2 regions of the Pseudoalteromonas sp. T1lg65 genome follow, and region 2 is predicted to be linked to the other one. Evidence: predicted binding sites of a transcription regulator. Region 2 holds the regulator's gene; the other holds the start of a gene.

Region 1 (6,963 bases), 910 kb from region 2:
TTTGTTTTATCGTCATCGGTAGTGCCCATTGTAGAGAATATGACAATAGCGAGCTTGAAAAAGCAGCAGTTGATTATGTGACTCCTCAAGTTGAAAGCGATACCGACAGCCAACTGTCAGTAACCGCTTTGCCACTCGATTCTCGGTTGCCTGTAAAACAATGCCAAACACCGCTGTCTCTATCGACAGCGACTCCTCCTCCCTTTAGTATTCAGGTTACTGTCCAGATTCGCTGTGAGGATCTCACTGGATGGACGCAATATGTTCACGTTCGCATCGAACATTTATTTCCTGTTTTAGTCAGCACAACCATGCTCGCCAAAGGGAGTGTGATTACCGAACAAGATATTAAGACCGAGTATCAACCCAAACGATTTAGACGTGCAGCCTATATTGAAGACGAAAAACTGCTCGTAGGTAGTCGAACCAAACGTAACATTCGTGAGGGACAGCCATTCACAGACAATCAGATTTGTATGGTGTGTAAAGGTGACACCATCATCATTTACGCAAAAACCAGAACATTGACGATAAAAACTTCTGGTGAAGCGCTCCAAGATGGTAATATAGGAGAACAAGTAAGAGTAAAAAACTTACGCTCAGGCAAAACCTTGCGTGCAAAAGTGATTGATATTGAATCAGTAGAGGTTAATTTATAAAAAATTTGCTAAAGTAAAGTTGTTCAAGGCCGATAACTAGGTCGAGAGTATATTTTAATTGGGTCGATTATCATGGTTAACAATATTAACGGTCAAAACCAGTCTAGCTCGGTTGCTAATAATGTAAAGCAGCAACGTGCTGAATTACAAAGAAATGAAGCTAATAATGCTTCATCAAAAACTCCGGCGTCCCCGAAGGCTGCTGCTGATTCAGTAAGTCTGACACCGCAAGCTCAGCAACTGAAAGGGCTAAATGAAAAAGCACAGCAGTCTTCCGGATTCGACGAGAAAAAAGTCGAACAACTGAAAAAGGCAATTGCTGAAGGCAAGTATCAAGTAGATGCTGAAAAGCTAGCTAAGAACATCGCGGCATTTGAGTTTGATGTGTATGGATGATCTAACGCATTTATGTATTCACAAATTAAATGACCAAATCTCTTCGCTAGAAGCAATGACCCAGCTTCTAGATGAAGAGTTAAATGTGCTCGCCTCCAGAAATGGAACGGAACTTAAACCCCTCGCCAAACAAAAACTTACCCTGATTTCCCAACTACAAAAAGTAGATAAAGAGTTAAGCCAGTTTAATCCTGATTTATTCAAAGCTGAAGATGTTATTCCCTTGGTTGATAAGGTGAAATTGCTACTTAACGAGTGTAAACGCAAAAACGAAGTTAATGCCAAAGCAGCTCATCAAGCAAACCTCAGCACTCGCGAACTAAAAGAAATCTTGCTCGGTGCCCCAACCTCAGTAACTTATGGACAGGACGGTAGCGTATCTGGAAGTGCTGGTGAGCTAGTAAGAAACTTAAAAGCCTAGTATTTGGCTTTTTATTTAAGACTATAGTGAATTTTCTTTATCTTCTTAGGCTTCGCCTGAGCTATATACAAATCATAGACTTGCTTCATATCTAACTCCAGCTCAGTTGCGTATGTGTCACCCACAGCATAAGTCTTGATAACTTTAGCACCTCTTACCAAGCCCTTAACTTGTGCTTTTAGACCATCATTTTGAGCTATTGCGCCCTTTACTGTCATGGAAGAAGTTAAATTTTGACCGTAAAGTTGCTCAGCAAGCTCACGATAAGCCTCAAGTTTAGACACTTTAATTGCCAGCAACTGTTTCTGGCCCTGTGTTTCTCCAGGCTGAGCACTCAATGGCGCGTAGCCTACTGCTCTTAAAACCGGATAGGTATCAGGCTGGATTGTTTCATATTCGACATGCTTATCAATTAAGCTCGAACATCCTGTTCCCGCCAATAGTGCACCATTTATCATTAATATAGTTAAAACTTTAGCGGAATATTGCATGATAAGAACTCCACAAGATCAATTAAACTCTATACTAAGACCTACTTATTTAATGAAAACTAGAAACGCAGTAAGGTCGTAGCAAACTTGCTTAGTTATATGCACGATTCTTGCCAAAATTTGGCACAGGTATTGCTGCTATTTTATAAGATGTATTTTTGGGCTTGTAGCAATGAAAAAGTTTGTCGGTATTAGTTGTACGCTGTTTTGTTTAGTCGCAGGAACGCCAGCCAGCGCAGAATGGTTTGAAGTTACAGGTATGGCGAATATTAAAAATGGTGATCATTCCAAAGCACGAAGAAAAGCAGTCAATGACGCAATCACACAGGCGTTACTGTTTTCCGGTGCCTCCGTCACCAGTGTACAAACTGTCACCGATGGTATTTTAACGCAGGATCAACTTAAACTGAGTGCCAATGCCGAAATTCAGAGCGCCAATGTAATTTCAGAGTCACAAGTCGGTGACACTTGGCAGGTCACATTACACGTTGACATCATGCCGCAAACTGAAAAATGCCCAATCAGTGCCTACAACAAACAAATAGCGATCACTCAAAGCCAATTGAAAAACAAGCATCAAGCCACTTTGGGTCAAATTTTTGACATACACAAGGCTACCAGTGAACGTTTATATCAGACGCTCAATTCTCAACGAGCAAGTCTAGAACCTGTACCTTATTACGCCCAACCAATTGAAGTTAACAAGTTTTTTAATCAACGATTTGATTACAATGAACAGCTCATTGAAACGGTAACTGCAAATACTAACAGCCAATATGTTCTGTTGAGCCAAATCACCGATATCTCAGGTGGAGAAAAGCTCAATGGTAGCTTAGCATTTTGGAAAGATGACAAATACGTCAGAAATTTTAAAATGGACTTCGCACTGTTTGATGCCCTATCTCATGAGCGGATTTGGCAACAACAGTATTCTGCACAAGGGATCTGGCCTTTTGAAAAGACCAAGTTAATTGATGTATACAGCGATACCTTTTGGCAAACAGACTTTGCCGATGAAATTCAGTCCATTTTAAATCAAGTTGTAATCGACCTAAATGGTGCTGTTGCTTGCTTGCCTACCAAGGGAAAAATCCTTCATATTGAAGGAGATCGCGTCGTGATAAATCTTGGTAGAATGCACGGTTTAGAAAATGGTCAACTCCTAAATATTGCCCATAACAACCCGATAACGGATGGAGACGGTAGAAAGTACCTACATCAGATTAAAACCATTAACCAAGTGAGAGTGGTGCAGATTAACGCTCAAAACGCCATTGCCGTAAATATCAGCCAGCGTCCTTTGAACAATATCCAACTGAACGACTTGGTAGAGATCCAAGTAGAACCAAACGAGTCGTTTTCGCTGATTGATGAATAACAGGCCATCTCCCGCGGTTGTGGCCTTAGAAGAATAAAAACTTCCAGAAATAATCTCATTGAACGCTAATGATTGACTCCTTATCAAAGCTCAATTAGCTTATTTATTCGCCAATTTGGCGAGAGGATAACTTTTAAGGAGAAACGATGAAATTATCACTCAGAAAAAAAGCGATCAAAAGCCTTTCTAAAGAATCAAACATAGCAAAAAATGTGACGCCATATATTGCAGGAGGCAACTGGGATTTCTCAATTGCTTACACCTGTGACTATGGAGATTACTGCTTAGGTTACACACATAAATATCGTTGTAGACCTACCGACTTTTGCTAGTTAACCTCACCTGAGGTTGATTAAAGCCCCGCAGACTCTATGAATTAGGTCTGCAATTAGCACCGCTGGTTTTCATTGCTTGATAGCCATTGCGGTTGAAATTAGAGCGATGGAAAGGTTAACGATGGCCGAAACGATGGGAATCGAACCCATAACCTTCCCCTTAGGAGGGGGATGCTCTATCCAGTTGAGCTACGTTCCGGCAACAGACAGCAAACGAGCCTGCTCATTATTTCCTGACAAGTTTTAGTATACTTATTCCATCTAAGTTTTGAACCCCTAAGAGCAAAAAATGATGATTGTCATGAGGTTAGCTGCATATTTCAATGTCATTGCAAAATTTTACTGGCTTAGTTTGTTAAGACTGCATAGGGGTAATTGCGGACGAGTTGAACGGAGTTGGTGATAGGTATAATCTGGATTGATCATACCTATCGTGAGGCGGTTGCCTGGTCGTCTAAAATAAAATAAGGAATGGTAACCGAAGAACTTGCGATAACTAGGTTCGTAGCAAACTCCATCATACGTGCATTCACCTCAACTCCGCGTTCTCGATATATCAAGGTGCCACTTAATACATGACTCGGCTTAGCCTTGCTAAGTAACCTACTCGCATCTCGACTAAACAAGAAGTCTCCTCGCTCAGTCACATCAATACGACCTGTAGATTTAAAATCCAGTGCTTGAAAGCCGAGCTGCTGCATTTTTAACATCAACGTCTCAGCAAGTTGGTTACCAAGCTGATTAGTACCACGTAATGAACGGTTAAAGTCCACGAAACTAGTCACGGCCACAGAGCGTAAATTTTGATCTAGCGCCGAGTCTGCCAACTCTAACGCGATCTGCTCGGCGTAATTGGCAATTTCTTTTCGGTGACGGTAACTAACAAAACCTATGTCACCGATTTCTTGCTCACTGGCTCGTTGCTCTTGTTCAGCCATCATCATAGCGTAAAGAGCTTCGAGATCGGCTTGTTCGTCTTGCCGCTCTACTTGGTCAACAGGCTGAAATTGCTCACTCAACTTGCATCCACCAAGTAGTGCCAAAGTTGTGGCAAAAAGTACTACATTTTTCATGCCATGCTCCTAGTTCGCTTGCTCTAGTTGTATACCGTCATAAGCAGCGCCATCTTGCAGTGCATTCACTACATTTTGCGGCAAGAAGCCTTGTGCGGTTCCAACCACATGCTTGCTACGTAATCCAACAACTCGAGCGTTGATCATAATGCCCCCTTGATGGTTCACCAAAGTGCCACCGAGCACATATAAAAATGGGTGCTCATCAGAGAGCTCTAAAAAATCTCGACTAAAAATAAAATCGCCTTGCGGGGTAACGCGAATGTAATCCGTCGTTTTAAAATCAATCACAGGAATACCAAAAGTATGCAGTTCATGAATGAAACTCTCTGCTATTTGATTTCCCAACAAGGAACCTTGGTCATATTGCTTGTCTAAAAACACAAAACTGGACACCGCGATAGGTGTTTTTTCGTTAACATGCTTTAGGTTAGCCACCATGTCTTGCATTAAACCTTGGACATAATGGGTCACGTTTTTGCTCGCCATACGCTGAGACACTGAAAACTGCTTCATGCCGTTAGGATTATTTTGGAACATCGAGGTCCCTTGAAACCCATTTCGGGTCGACTCATTATCGGATTTTTCAACCGCGAAAAAATTTCCTTGCGCACAGCCGGCTAACAGCGAAAGGGGCAAAATCAAACTTAGTAACTTATTTTTCATTGTCTTCTCCGCTAATACTGGCTTCTGATCAAACGACCGTCACGTGTTGAAACTCGTTCTTTACCCCACATTGCTGACTTAGGAATAGCAATTGAAGCAGCCGAGATTGCTTTATTGTGCAATGTATCAACGAGGCGTGCATTTACCATAAATCTATCTCGGCTTTCGACAACAGTCCCAACAACAGCAAGGTCAATTTTCTGACGTTGATTGAGTGTTTTCAGCTCTCTGCTTAACATACTATCGGCAGAGTTTCGCAAAGATAAAGAGTTTCTCAGCCGATATTCCACAACTTCAGCCCCCATTTGCGTCAAATGAGTAATTAACGATTCTTGTAGAGCCAAACTCAGTCCCGCACCTTGATCTTGTGTGACCTCATTGAAATCATCTGCTTTGAGAAAGCTCATTACCGCTATCGTTGAATTAGGCTTGAACGTTCGGACATACTGACCGAGCTGTGCTGCAAGTTCAGCACCAAAGTCATCAATTGAAGGAAGTTCTTCTTGCTGTAAAGTAGCTTCTGACTCAACTACTCGCTGCGTGTTCGTACACCCGACCAACAACACAGCTAATACTAAGGCTAAATATTTCATGATTCCAAGCTCGTGGTAAACTTGGAATCAACTATGCAAAATATACACCAACAGTTAGAGGCGCTGATTAGTGTAATGACTCACTAAGCAGTTTAAGCCGATACTTTTAAGTTGCTGACAACTTTTAAAAGCAGCTTTTTTATCTGCAAATGCCCCCAGCTTCAAGCGGTAGTAATCCGTATTTTTGATATTTACCTGCTCAATATTCACTTCACTTTGTTTGAATTCAGTGGGTAGTTTCTGTTTAATTTGCTCGTAGGTTTGCCTAACTTTTGCATAATCAGGCGTTGAAGCAAGCTGAATAGCAAATCCAGCCGTTGTAGATTGTGGCTCGGCGGCAGTTTCAGCAATGATTTCTTCTTTTTCTTCCACCTCAGGAGCAGTATCATTAGCCGCTACTTGTGTAGAAATAATCGTCTCGGCCAGTTGCGTCGCGATAATATCCAAGTCTTGCTGGACTTCCTCAAAACGTTCCACTTGCTGCTTGATTTCCCTAAATTTTTCAACCTCTTTTTGTAATTCAGTTACCTGCAAACTCAACAGAGCCAACTGTTTTTTAACTTCTAGAGGATCCAGCGCTTCCTTATTTGCTGTCGATTGACAACCTGTCAAAGCTACAGCCAAAAGCGCTAGTGCAATTCTACTCACTCGTTTCATTATTTGCTGTTCCATAAATAGTTAAAGTTTCCAAATTACAAGCCACATTATAATCCGACAACGCTTGGCAAATCTTTGCCGCAGAGCGCTCTTCTGGATGCGCCAAAATAAGCAAATATTCACTTTCACTATTTTTTTTCGCGTACCTAAATCCATCCGATAAAATACCTGGATATCGTTTTGCCAAGATTGCAGCATAGACCTTAAGAATACTCAACGTATTAAACCTGCCAGCGACGGCAAACTCCTTTTTGTGCGTTTTCAATGCTGTAAGTTGATGATTAACATCTAACA
Region 2 (10,831 bases):
TTTTGCAGATTGCGAAGCGATAACTGGTGAAATACCCAAATATTGCTCACCCAAAATCCCCGATGTCAAAATAGATACTGAAGAAGTATCTGAAAACTGACACTCATAATTTTTATCAATACTCATCGACACTACTGGCACAAACTCTTCTGGGTGAATGTAGATACCATCAACGCGACCGATGACCACCCCACCAACTTTAATGGGGGCTCTTGTTTTTAATGAACCGATATTTTCAAATTTAGCTTTCAATGTGTAAGTTTCACCATTGCCGCTAATGCCAGCATTAGCAACTTTTAATGCCAACAACACAAATGCAGCAACACCCAATGCCACAAACAGGCCTACTAATATTTCAATTTTCCGTGTGTTCATGATTAAAACCTTTTAACTTGAGAACATGACTGCGGTAAGCACAAAGTCAAAACCCAGTACTGCTAACGATGAGTGTACAACGGTTTCCGTTGTCGCTTTACTGATCCCCTCTGAAGTAGGAATACAGTCATAACCTTTATAAAGTGCAATCCACGTAACGAGCAAAGCAAATACAAAGCTTTTGATTAACCCATTAAGGATATCTTGTTGAAAAGAAACTTGTGATTGCATAATTGACCAGAAGCTACCTGAATCGACGCCCAACCAATCCACGCCAACTAAGTGCGCTCCTAAAATGGCGATTGCCGAAAAAATAAGAGCAAGTAACGGCATACTAATAAAACCAGCCCAAAAACGGGGGGAAATAACTCTTTTTAGTGGGTCAATTGCCATCATTTCTAAACTTGAAAGCTGCTCGGTGGCCTTCATCAAGCCGATTTCTGCAGTTAACGCACTGCCAGCGCGACCAGCGAAGAGTAACGCCGTCACCACAGGCCCAAGTTCACGTAACAAGCTTAATGCTACCAAAGGACCTAAACTATCTTCCGCGCCATAGCCAACCAACACCGTATAGCCTTGCAGAGCCAATACCATGCCGATAAACAAACCGGAAACCATGATAATCAGTAAAGACTGATGCCCTATCATATAAAGCTGCTTAATGAGCAGTGGCGTACCTTTTCTGAAATTTGGCATACTGAAAAGTGCACCAAATAACATCGAGGTTGCTCTTCCCAACGCGGCAAAGCGACTAAGAGTCTTATGGCCAAGTTGTTGTAATAAATCAATCATGATTGACTCCCTGTCAGTAGTTCTTGCTGATAATCAGGGGCATTGAAGTGAAACGGTACAGGTCCATCGGCTAAACCTTGTAAGAACTGTTGTACCAGTGGAGATTCGTGCTGCAACATTTGTTCAGGTGTGCCAGTGCCAATGACGCCTTGGTCTGCAATAATAACAACATGATCTGCAATACTTAGTACCTCAGTAACATCATGCGTCACTATCAATGAAGACAAGCCTAACACCTCATTGAGAGATTTAATCAGGCGCACTAGGACTCCCATAGAAATCGGGTCTTGTCCAGCAAACGGTTCATCATACATGATCAATTCAGGATCTAGCGCTATAGCACGTGCCAATGCGGCGCGACGCGCCATACCGCCTGATAATTCTGCTGGCATTAGGTCTTTTGCACCGCGAAGACCAACCGCTTGTAACTTCATTAATACCACTAAACGGATTAGTTCTTCGCTAAGAGCGGTATGTTCTCGAAGCGGGAAGGCCACATTGTCAAAAACACTCATATCGGTGAAAAGAGCACCACTTTGGAACAACATGCTCATTTGCGTTCTTGCAGCGTATAACTCGGCTCTGGACATTTTAGGGATGCTTTGGCCAGTAAAGAGGATATCACCACTATCTGGTTTTAACTGACCACCGATCAATCTGAGCATTGTTGTCTTACCGATACCACTGGGACCCATTATTGCGGTAATTTTACCTTTGGGTACGGAAAAGCTCATGTTGTTGTAGATGATCCTCTCACCTCTTGAGAAGGTTACATCCTTGACTTCTACAATAGACTGCGACAAGCCGCTCTCCACATCTCGTATTTATTTGGTTCATTATGATACTTTTTTTTCAAACTATATGGAAAATCGATTTGGTAAAATTTTGTAAGGGTACGATTATCTCGAAGTGAGAGTTTACTTATACTTTCGATGACGCTTTTGGTAGTATCTACCGAAAATTTGATCCATTTCGGCTAGAGGTTCATGGTTTTATCATTTGTTGTTCTAATTCTCGGCTTTGTAGCACTGGTATGGAGTGCAGACAGATTTGTATTTGGTGCAGCAGCATTGGCACGAAACTTTGGTGTGCCGACATTAATTGTAGGGCTCACGATTGTGGCAATGGGGTCATCTGCACCAGAAATGATGGTTGCAGCACAAGCAGCTCTTGCTGATAAAACAGACACCGCAGTAGGAAATGCAATCGGCTCCAACATTGCCAACATTCTTTTAGTACTCGGAATAACAGCTCTTTTACGCCCTCTTTCGATCGGCTCAGGCATATTGAGACGCGAGATGCCACTGCTTGTTATTGTGTCTTTGGCAGCTTGGTACATTATCAGTGATGACTATTTCAGTTTTGTAGAAGGGAGCGCACTTCTTGTCGGCTTTATCGTGTTTCTTGTTGGCCTTATTATCATTACGAAGAATGGTGGTGGAAACACAGATGATCCGTTAGTAAGTGAAGCCTGTGAAGAAGTTCCCAATAATGTGGCTAATAGTAAAGCTATTTTTTGGTTAGTGATTGGTATGTTATTACTTCCGATTAGTGCCGATTATCTAGTCGGCGCAGCGGTTGATATTGCTAAATATTTTGGCATGAGTGACTTACTCATTGGTCTTACTATTATTGCTGTGGGAACCAGCCTACCTGAGCTCGCAGCGTGTGTTGTTGGGGTTCTTAAAAAAGAGGACGATCTGGCACTGGGTAATATTATTGGTTCCAATATATTCAATATATTAGCCGTCTTATCTATCGCAGGTATTGTAAACCCATCAAATATAGATCATGCCGTATCATCGCGAGATATCTACGTGATGCTTGGCGCAACGGCTTTACTGATAGTCATGAGTTTAAGTTTCACCGGTAAACGTCGCATTAACCGTTTTGAAGGCGGCTTACTGACTTTGGGTTTCTTAGCCTACATGTATTACATAATTTAGTGGACCACTACAATGACAGAAAATCAGTTTATTACCTCGGGAAAGCAGGTCTTTAGTACTGAACTTGAAGCGGTTGCTGAGGTCCAAAAATTCGTTGATAAAAATTTTGCCAAAGCCTGTCAACTGATGTTTTCCTGCGCAGGTCGCATCATAGTAATTGGCATGGGCAAATCTGGTCATGTTGGCAATAAGATTGCGGCTACGTTAGCAAGTACAGGTACTCCAGCATTTTTTGTACATCCAGGTGAAGCAAGTCATGGCGATTTAGGCATGATCACTAAAGAAGATATTGTACTGCTGATTTCTAATTCAGGAGAAACACAAGAAGTACTCGCAATTGTGCCTGTGATAAAACGAATTGGAGCCGCCATGATAGCGATGACAGGCAATCCTAACTCAAATATGGCGAAAAATGCGACGGTCCACCTTTGCGTTAAGGTCTCGAAAGAAGCTTGTCCATTAGGACTAGCGCCAACCGCTAGCACAACGGCTACTTTAGTGATGGGAGATGCTCTCGCGGTAGCTCTGCTGGAAGCTCGTGGCTTTACTGCCAACGACTTCGCGCTTTCTCACCCAGGAGGCAGCTTAGGTAAGCGCTTGCTATTAACCTTAAGCGACATTATGCACACTGGCGACAGTGTGCCAAAAGTTTTAGATTCTTGTACTGTCAAAGAAGCGTTATTCGAGGTTTCTAGCAAAGGGCTGGGGATGACCGCCGTTATCGACAAAGATGGTAAATTAAAAGGGTTATTTACAGATGGCGACCTGCGACGCATTATTGAACAAAAGGTAGATATACACACTACCCCAATCACCTCTGTCATGACCGCGAATTGCACCACGGCCAAGGCGGATATGCTAGCGGCGGAAGTATTAAATATTATGGAAACTAAACGGATCAATGGACTGATTGTTGTCGACCAAAATTATCAACCAGTTGGCGCTTTGAATACTCAAGATTTGTTACGTGCAGGAGTACTTTAAATGAAGTTTGCCGATCTCTATCAACCCATCAGCGAAGAGACCACGCAAAGAGCGGCCAATATTAAGCTACTGATTTGTGACATCGATGGGGTATTTTCTGATGGCAGAATCTATCTTGGGAATCAAGGCGAAGAACTAAAGGCCTTCAATACAAAAGATGGCTTTGGCGTTAAAGCACTGATTGCATCAGGGATACAAGTCGCCGTAATTACAGGACGACATTCACACATTGTTCAGCAGAGAATGACTAGTTTAAATGTACCTTATATTTATCAAGGACAAGAAAACAAGCTTCATGCATATGATGAACTTAAAACCACGCTTAACTTACAGGATAACGAAATCGCCTATATCGGTGATGATGGCCCGGATTTGCCTGTAATGGAAAAGGTTGGTTTTGCTGTTGCAGTAAATGATGCTCACCCACTCGTAAAAAGGCTAGCTCATTATACAACGTTGATACCTGGGGGATACGGAGCTGTCAGGGAACTAACGGACTTGCTCATGCTTTGCCAGAACAAACCGTTAACCAGTGCAGGGGCAAGTACATGACTGTACTGCGTGTTGTTTTACTGATCCTTTTTGCTGGTATCATGGCGTGGCTTTGGCACCCGATATTGACTGAAAAAAAAGACGATAGTGTAAAGCAAGAAGAACACTTAGCTAAACCAGACTATATAGCAACACAACTTCAGCAACTTGCCTACAGTGAAAATGGCCAGTTAAATTACCAAGTTAAAGCTAATAAAATGGAAGTTTTTCAAGAGCTAGGTTTTAGTCACTTTACCCAGCCTGTGTTCACTTTATACAATGGTGAGCAAAATTGGGAGCTCAGCGCAGCAGAAGCCACGTTATACGATAACAATATGCTGGTACTTGAAGGCAATGTCCTAGCTAAAAACTTAACCGAGGGAGCGATGATCAGTGATGTTTTTGCTGACAACGTAAGAGTAGACATAAAACAAAAACTGATGAACTCCCAACAGCCAGTAGAAATAATTGGCCCAAGCCTCAAAATTACAGGTAAGGGATTAACCGCTGACCTACACAATGAGGTCATTGAACTTATCAATCATACAAAGACTATCTATTATGATCAGTAAACTCTTTACTACCTTAACCCTTTTTAGCCTCAGTGTATGGGCTACCGTTGCTTCATCAGTAGAAGATTCGCAAGTTATTATTGACTCAGATCGGCAGCAAGCCCAATTACAAAGCGACATTGCCATCTTTGAGAAAAACGTAACGGTCATTCATGGTCTTCGTCGCATTACCGCCGATAAATTAGAAGCACACCGTCGAAAGGAGCTTGGTGATAATAAGCAATTGCTTATTGCCAAAGGTTCCCCTGCCATTTTTACTGAACAGCAAGCCGATGGCACTATGCTGGAAGCAAAAGCCAACGAAATACGCTATGACGTTGCCACCATGACCTTAGTTATCTCAGGTAATGCGGAGATTAAACAAGCCGGACAGAAAATGAATGCTGACAGCATCACCTATGACATCGATAAGCAGCTGATCAGTGCAGACCGCTCAGATCAAAAAGACTCCAGAGTGCGTACCATTTTAGTGCCGGTCAAAGATGACAAAGATCAATCTAATAAAGGGTTAAAAGAGCAAGGTAACAATTAATGAGTGAATTAATTGCACAAGGCCTAGCAAAAAGCTACAAAGGCAGACAAGTTGTCAAGAACGTAGCTCTCAATGTTAAAGCTGGTAGCATAGTCGGTTTACTTGGTCCAAACGGAGCGGGGAAAACCACTACTTTTTATATGATTGTTGGTTTAGTACCGAGCGACAAAGGCGTTATTCAAATCGATGACCAAGATATCACCTTGTTGCCCATGCATAGCCGTGCCCGCTTAGGTATTGGCTATTTACCACAAGAGTCTTCCATATTTAGAAAACTCACTGTGTATCAGAACCTTATGGCGATATTAGAAACTCGCAAAGATCTCAATAAAACAGAGCGTGAGATTGAGCTTAACGAACTTCTAGATGAGTTTAACATTCAGCATATTCGTGACTCATTGGGTATGGCGCTTTCAGGTGGAGAACGAAGAAGGGTAGAAATTGCTCGAGCTTTAGCCGCAAACCCAAAATTTATCCTTTTAGATGAACCTTTTGCTGGTGTTGACCCGATTTCAGTGTTAGATATAAAGACAATAATAAAGCACCTAAGAGATCGAGGTATTGGGGTTTTAATTACAGATCATAATGTCAGGGAAACCTTAGATGTCTGTGAAACCGCCTACATTGTTTCTCATGGTGAGCTAATAGCATCAGGCACCCCTGAGCATGTTTTGGCAGATCAAACAGTAAGAGATGTCTACCTAGGTGAGCAATTCAAGCTATAGTTAGATTGGTAGTAATAACAACTGTGAAAAAGGATTGTTAGAGATACATGAGACAATCATTACAGCTGCGTATGGGGCAGCAACTGACCATGACACCTCAGCTGCAACAAGCCATCCGCTTGCTGCAATTGAGCACATTGGATCTACAACAAGAAATACAAGAAGCACTAGATAGCAATCCATTGTTAGAGGTGGACGAGTCTGAATCTCAAGATTCTGATGGCGTGGAAATATCTGACCAAGATAAAAACACGGATCAAAACAATTCAGAATCCAGTGATGAGAGTCAAGTCAGTGATTATGAGTTAGACTCGGATACTGCCCTGAGCAAAGATACAGTTAGTGAAGAACTCGCCATGGATGTCACTTGGGATGAATACATGAGCGCCGCTCCTAGTAGTAGCTCAGGTCCTTTACCTGATGACGACAATGTTTATCAAGGCGAAACATCTGAGTCATTACACGACTATCTAATGTGGCAACTACAACTCACCCCTTTTAGTCCAACCGATCATGCCATTGCTACTGCTATTATTGAGGCCGTCGATACATCAGGAATTCTGACTCTATCTTGCGAAGAGATTTTAGAAAGCTTAAATGGCGATGAAAGCGAGGAAACGATTGAGTTAGATGAAATTGAAGCCGTATTAAAACGTATCCAACTTTTTGACCCCGTCGGTATTGCAGCAAGAAGCCTTCAAGAATGTCTTTGTATTCAGTTACGTCAGTTTGCGCCAGAAACGCCTTGGCTAAAAGAAACACAAATGGTGCTAACCGACCATATAGATTTGCTAGCCAGCCGTGACTATCGAACGTTAATGAAGAAAACTCGCCTCAAAGAAGATGAACTAAAAGAGGTAATGACGCTTATTCATAGCCTCAATCCCAAACCTGCGGCCAGTATTCTTCATGAAGAACCTGAATACGTGATACCTGACGTGTCAGTAAAAAAAGTGAAAGGTCGTTGGGTGGTAGAGCTGAATCCCGACGCAATGCCTAAAATTAGAGTGAATGATCACTACGCTGCAATGTCTAGAACCGCACGCTCCAGTTCTGATAGTCAGTTCATCCGTTCACACTTGCAAGAAGCAAAGTGGTTCATTAAAAGTCTTGAAAGTAGAAATGACACTTTATTGAAAGTAACTAATTGCATTGTGCAACAACAACAGGCATTCTTTGAACATGGACCTGAGGCAATGCGTCCTATGGTGCTTAACGATGTCGCGGAGATGGTTGATATGCATGAATCAACAATTTCCCGGGTTACAACTCAAAAATATATGCATACACCTCGCGGCATTTTTGAGCTGAAGTATTTCTTCTCAAGCCATGTAAGTACAGAAAACGGAGGTGAGTGCTCATCAACAGCAATTAGAGCACTGATCAAAAAGCTGGTAGCTGCGGAGAACACAGCTAAACCTTTGAGCGATAGTAAAATCGCAGACATACTAGCTGAACAGGGAATCAAGGTAGCAAGGCGCACGATCGCAAAGTATCGTGAATCCCTAGCCATTCCACCGTCAAATCAGCGTAAAAGCTTGATTTAAGACGTTAAACCAAAGAAGGAAAATGCTTATGCAACTAAATTTAACTGGTCGTCACGTAGAAATTACAGATTCACTTAGAGACTATGTCACCAACAAATTTGCGAAGCTGGAGAGGCATTTTGACCACATCAACAATGTCCATGTGATCCTAGACGTTGAAAAACTAGTACAAAAAGCAGAGGCTACTTTGCACGTGAACGGCGGAGAACTATTTGCTTCGACTGAACACCAGGACATGTACGCGGCGATTGATAGTTTAATCGATAAGCTAGACCGTCAAGTAATTAAACATAAAGAGAAATTAACTCGTCATTAAAATGAAATTGAGTTCACTTGTAAATAAGGACTGTAGTAAAGCTGCGGTCCTTTTTAATAGCAAAAAGCGTATTCTCGAATATATTAGTGAGCTGGCACACACTCAGCTTCCTGAGGTTAGTCAGCACGCTATTCTTGATGCACTGATGACCAGAGAAAAGCTTGGTAGCACAGGGATAGGCAAGGGTATTGCGATCCCACATGGAAGACTAGCCGGTATCGATCATGTCGTCACTATGGTACTTGTGAGTGAGCAAGCGATTCCGTTTGAAGCCATAGACAAGCGCCCCGTGGATATTTTCGTCGCTCTGATTGTACCTGATGGAGATAATCAGCATCACCTAAAGACCTTGGCAACAATTGCTGATAGACTCAAAGACAAAGCGTTTTGTAAGCAACTTAGGCAAGCAAAAACAGATGATGAGTTATTTTCGGTGATCCAGAATGAGTCAAGTAACTGAGCAAGAACAAGGAATGGAGTTAATTATTATCAGTGGCCGCTCAGGCTCTGGTAAGTCTGTCGCGTTGAGAGTCTTAGAAGACTTAGGTTACTACTGCGTTGATAATATACCAGTCAATTTATTGCCCTCATTAGTCAGAAGCGTTTCTGACAGTTACGACAAGATCGCCGTAAGTATTGACGTTCGCAATATTCCTAAAGAAAGCGATGAATTTAATGATATTTTAGAATATCTGCCGGGCTTTGCGAAGCCGACTTTGTTTTATCTAGACAGCGATGACCAAACGTTGATTAAGCGTTTTTCAGAGACACGTCGTCTGCACCCTCTTTCATTACATAATCTTCCTCTTGATGTTGCGATAAAAAAAGAGCGAGAATTGCTTGATACACTCATCAATCGCGCCGACTTTTTAATTGATACAACCGATATCAGCGTACACCAGCTTGCTGAAGACATCCGCGAAAAAATATTAGGTAAAAAAGACAAACAATTAATTATTACCTTTGAATCTTTCGGCTTTAAGCATGGCATTCCAAAACAAGCTGATTATGTCTTTGACGCTAGATTTCTGCCTAATCCACATTGGGAACCAGAATTAAAACCGCTTACGGGCCTAGATCAAGCCGTAATCGATTACCTATCTAGCCACAGCATAGTGCAAAAATTTACCTGGCAAATTCAAACCTTTGTTCAGACTTGGCTGCCACACTTAGAGCGCAATAACCGCAGCTATCTAACCATCGCAATAGGCTGCACCGGCGGTCAACACCGCTCTGTATATCTAGCTCAGACAATCGGAGAACGCTTTGCTCGTACCCACTCGAATGTGAAGATACGACATCGAGAGCAAGAATCAAAATGATTGAAGACAGCTTTTTAATCCGAAACAAATTGGGACTACACGCCAGAGCAGCAACAGTACTGGCAGAGCTGGCTAACCAATTTGATGCTGAAATCACACTCTATCAGGGTGATAAACAAGCCGCAGGGGATAGTGTTCTAGCCCTCCTGTTACTTGAAAGCAGTCAAGGTAAACAAGTTCGTGTTACGTGTGACGGCCCTGATGCCCAACTAGCACTTGAAGCGATAGGTCAATTAATCGCAAATAACTTCAATGAAGCAGAGTAACGCGCTTCTTACTGGTCTGATAACTACTTTATAGATAAGCGCTTTTTGAGTTTGTAGCTTGGTAACTCCCACCAAAGTAAGTTAAACTGTATGTGCCTGCCTGTAGATATACAGAAAAATTTCTCGGCTTAAACCTGTGTAATATCTGCAATAAAAATAGAAAACAATTAAGGTAATCTGTTAACACGGTTTAACAATGTCGCTAGCAAAATAATTAAGGACGTATATGCCTGAAGCATTTGAACAAGACTACACACTGGAACAACTTCAAAAGGCCACCAAGGCCTTAAACAGTGGTCAGTTTGTTCAAGTCAGGCGCATGCTTGCAGAGACAGCACCGTGTGATACGGCACTATTACTTGAGTCTTCCCCCCACAAAATTAGGACAATGCTTTGGCAACTCGTCGATCCTGATATTCAAGGGGATATTCTCGAGGAGCTTTCAGAGGATGTGCGTCTTAGCATCATCTCGAAAATGGAACCTGAGCTCATCGCTGCAGCCACTGGCGATATGGATGATGACGATCTCGGTGACGTACTGAGAAGCCTACCCGATACAGTCTATCAAGATGTTATTGGTGCTATGGATAGCCAAGATCGGGAGCGTGCCACAGTCGCGCTTTCCTATAAGGAGCACTCTGCTGGTGCCTTAATGAGCACCGATACCGTCACAATACGGCCGGATGTTTCGCTTGATGTCGTATTTCGTTACCTGCGCCTAAAGGGCGAACTTCCTGATGGCACAGATGAGTTGTATGTCGTTGATAAACATAACTGCTTTTTAGGCTCGTTGTCCATCAACACGTTACTGACTAGCACGCCAGATAAGATCGTCAGAGAACTCATGGATGAAGAGCGGGAAACAATCCCTATTTCTATGGATGAGTCGGATGTTGCACAGTTATTTGAGCGCCACAACTGGA

Evidence for each region. The regulator sigma-54, encoded in region 2, starts transcription at its own class of promoters, with help from an activator protein. The targets are predictions, from matches to a motif close to GTTGGCACGNNNNTNGNNT.
Region 1: ACSLBF_RS05480 (LPP20 family lipoprotein) is a predicted target of sigma-54. The motif match lies at 2,067-2,085, and genes of this name have one in related genera.

Annotation. Positions count from the first base shown of each region.
Region 1 covers NZ_CP196837.1:1,290,615-1,297,577, reverse strand. Annotated here, with positions in the region: gene flgA (flagellar basal body P-ring formation chaperone FlgA) at 1-659, shown strand, start outside; gene flgM (flagellar biosynthesis anti-sigma factor FlgM) at 732-1,055, shown strand; gene flgN (flagellar export chaperone FlgN) at 1,048-1,476, shown strand; gene ACSLBF_RS05480 (LPP20 family lipoprotein) at 1,488-1,967, opposite strand; gene ACSLBF_RS05475 (flagellar assembly protein T N-terminal domain-containing protein) at 2,140-3,345, shown strand; gene ACSLBF_RS05470 (hypothetical protein) at 3,492-3,677, shown strand; tRNA gene ACSLBF_RS05465 (tRNA-Arg) at 3,803-3,879, opposite strand; gene ACSLBF_RS05460 (FlgO family outer membrane protein) at 4,109-4,753, opposite strand; gene ACSLBF_RS05455 (FlgO family outer membrane protein) at 4,763-5,419, opposite strand; gene ACSLBF_RS05450 (FlgO family outer membrane protein) at 5,431-6,012, opposite strand; gene ACSLBF_RS05445 (SPOR domain-containing protein) at 6,067-6,669, opposite strand; gene ACSLBF_RS05440 (MSCRAMM family protein) at 6,653-6,963, opposite strand, start outside.
Region 2 covers NZ_CP196837.1:375,348-386,178, reverse strand. Annotated here, with positions in the region: gene mlaD (outer membrane lipid asymmetry maintenance protein MlaD) at 1-375, opposite strand, end outside; gene mlaE (lipid asymmetry maintenance ABC transporter permease subunit MlaE) at 388-1,167, opposite strand; gene ACSLBF_RS01735 (ATP-binding cassette domain-containing protein) at 1,164-1,970, opposite strand; gene ACSLBF_RS01730 (calcium/sodium antiporter) at 2,154-3,113, shown strand; gene ACSLBF_RS01725 (KpsF/GutQ family sugar-phosphate isomerase) at 3,126-4,097, shown strand; gene kdsC (3-deoxy-manno-octulosonate-8-phosphatase KdsC) at 4,098-4,649, shown strand; gene lptC (LPS export ABC transporter periplasmic protein LptC) at 4,646-5,200, shown strand; gene lptA (lipopolysaccharide transport periplasmic protein LptA) at 5,190-5,732, shown strand; gene lptB (LPS export ABC transporter ATP-binding protein) at 5,732-6,457, shown strand; gene ACSLBF_RS01700 (RNA polymerase factor sigma-54) at 6,505-8,004, shown strand; gene hpf (ribosome hibernation promoting factor) at 8,033-8,320, shown strand; gene ptsN (PTS IIA-like nitrogen regulatory protein PtsN) at 8,322-8,780, shown strand; gene rapZ (RNase adapter RapZ) at 8,794-9,642, shown strand; gene ACSLBF_RS01680 (HPr family phosphocarrier protein) at 9,639-9,908, shown strand; gene mgtE (magnesium transporter) at 10,135-10,831, shown strand, end outside.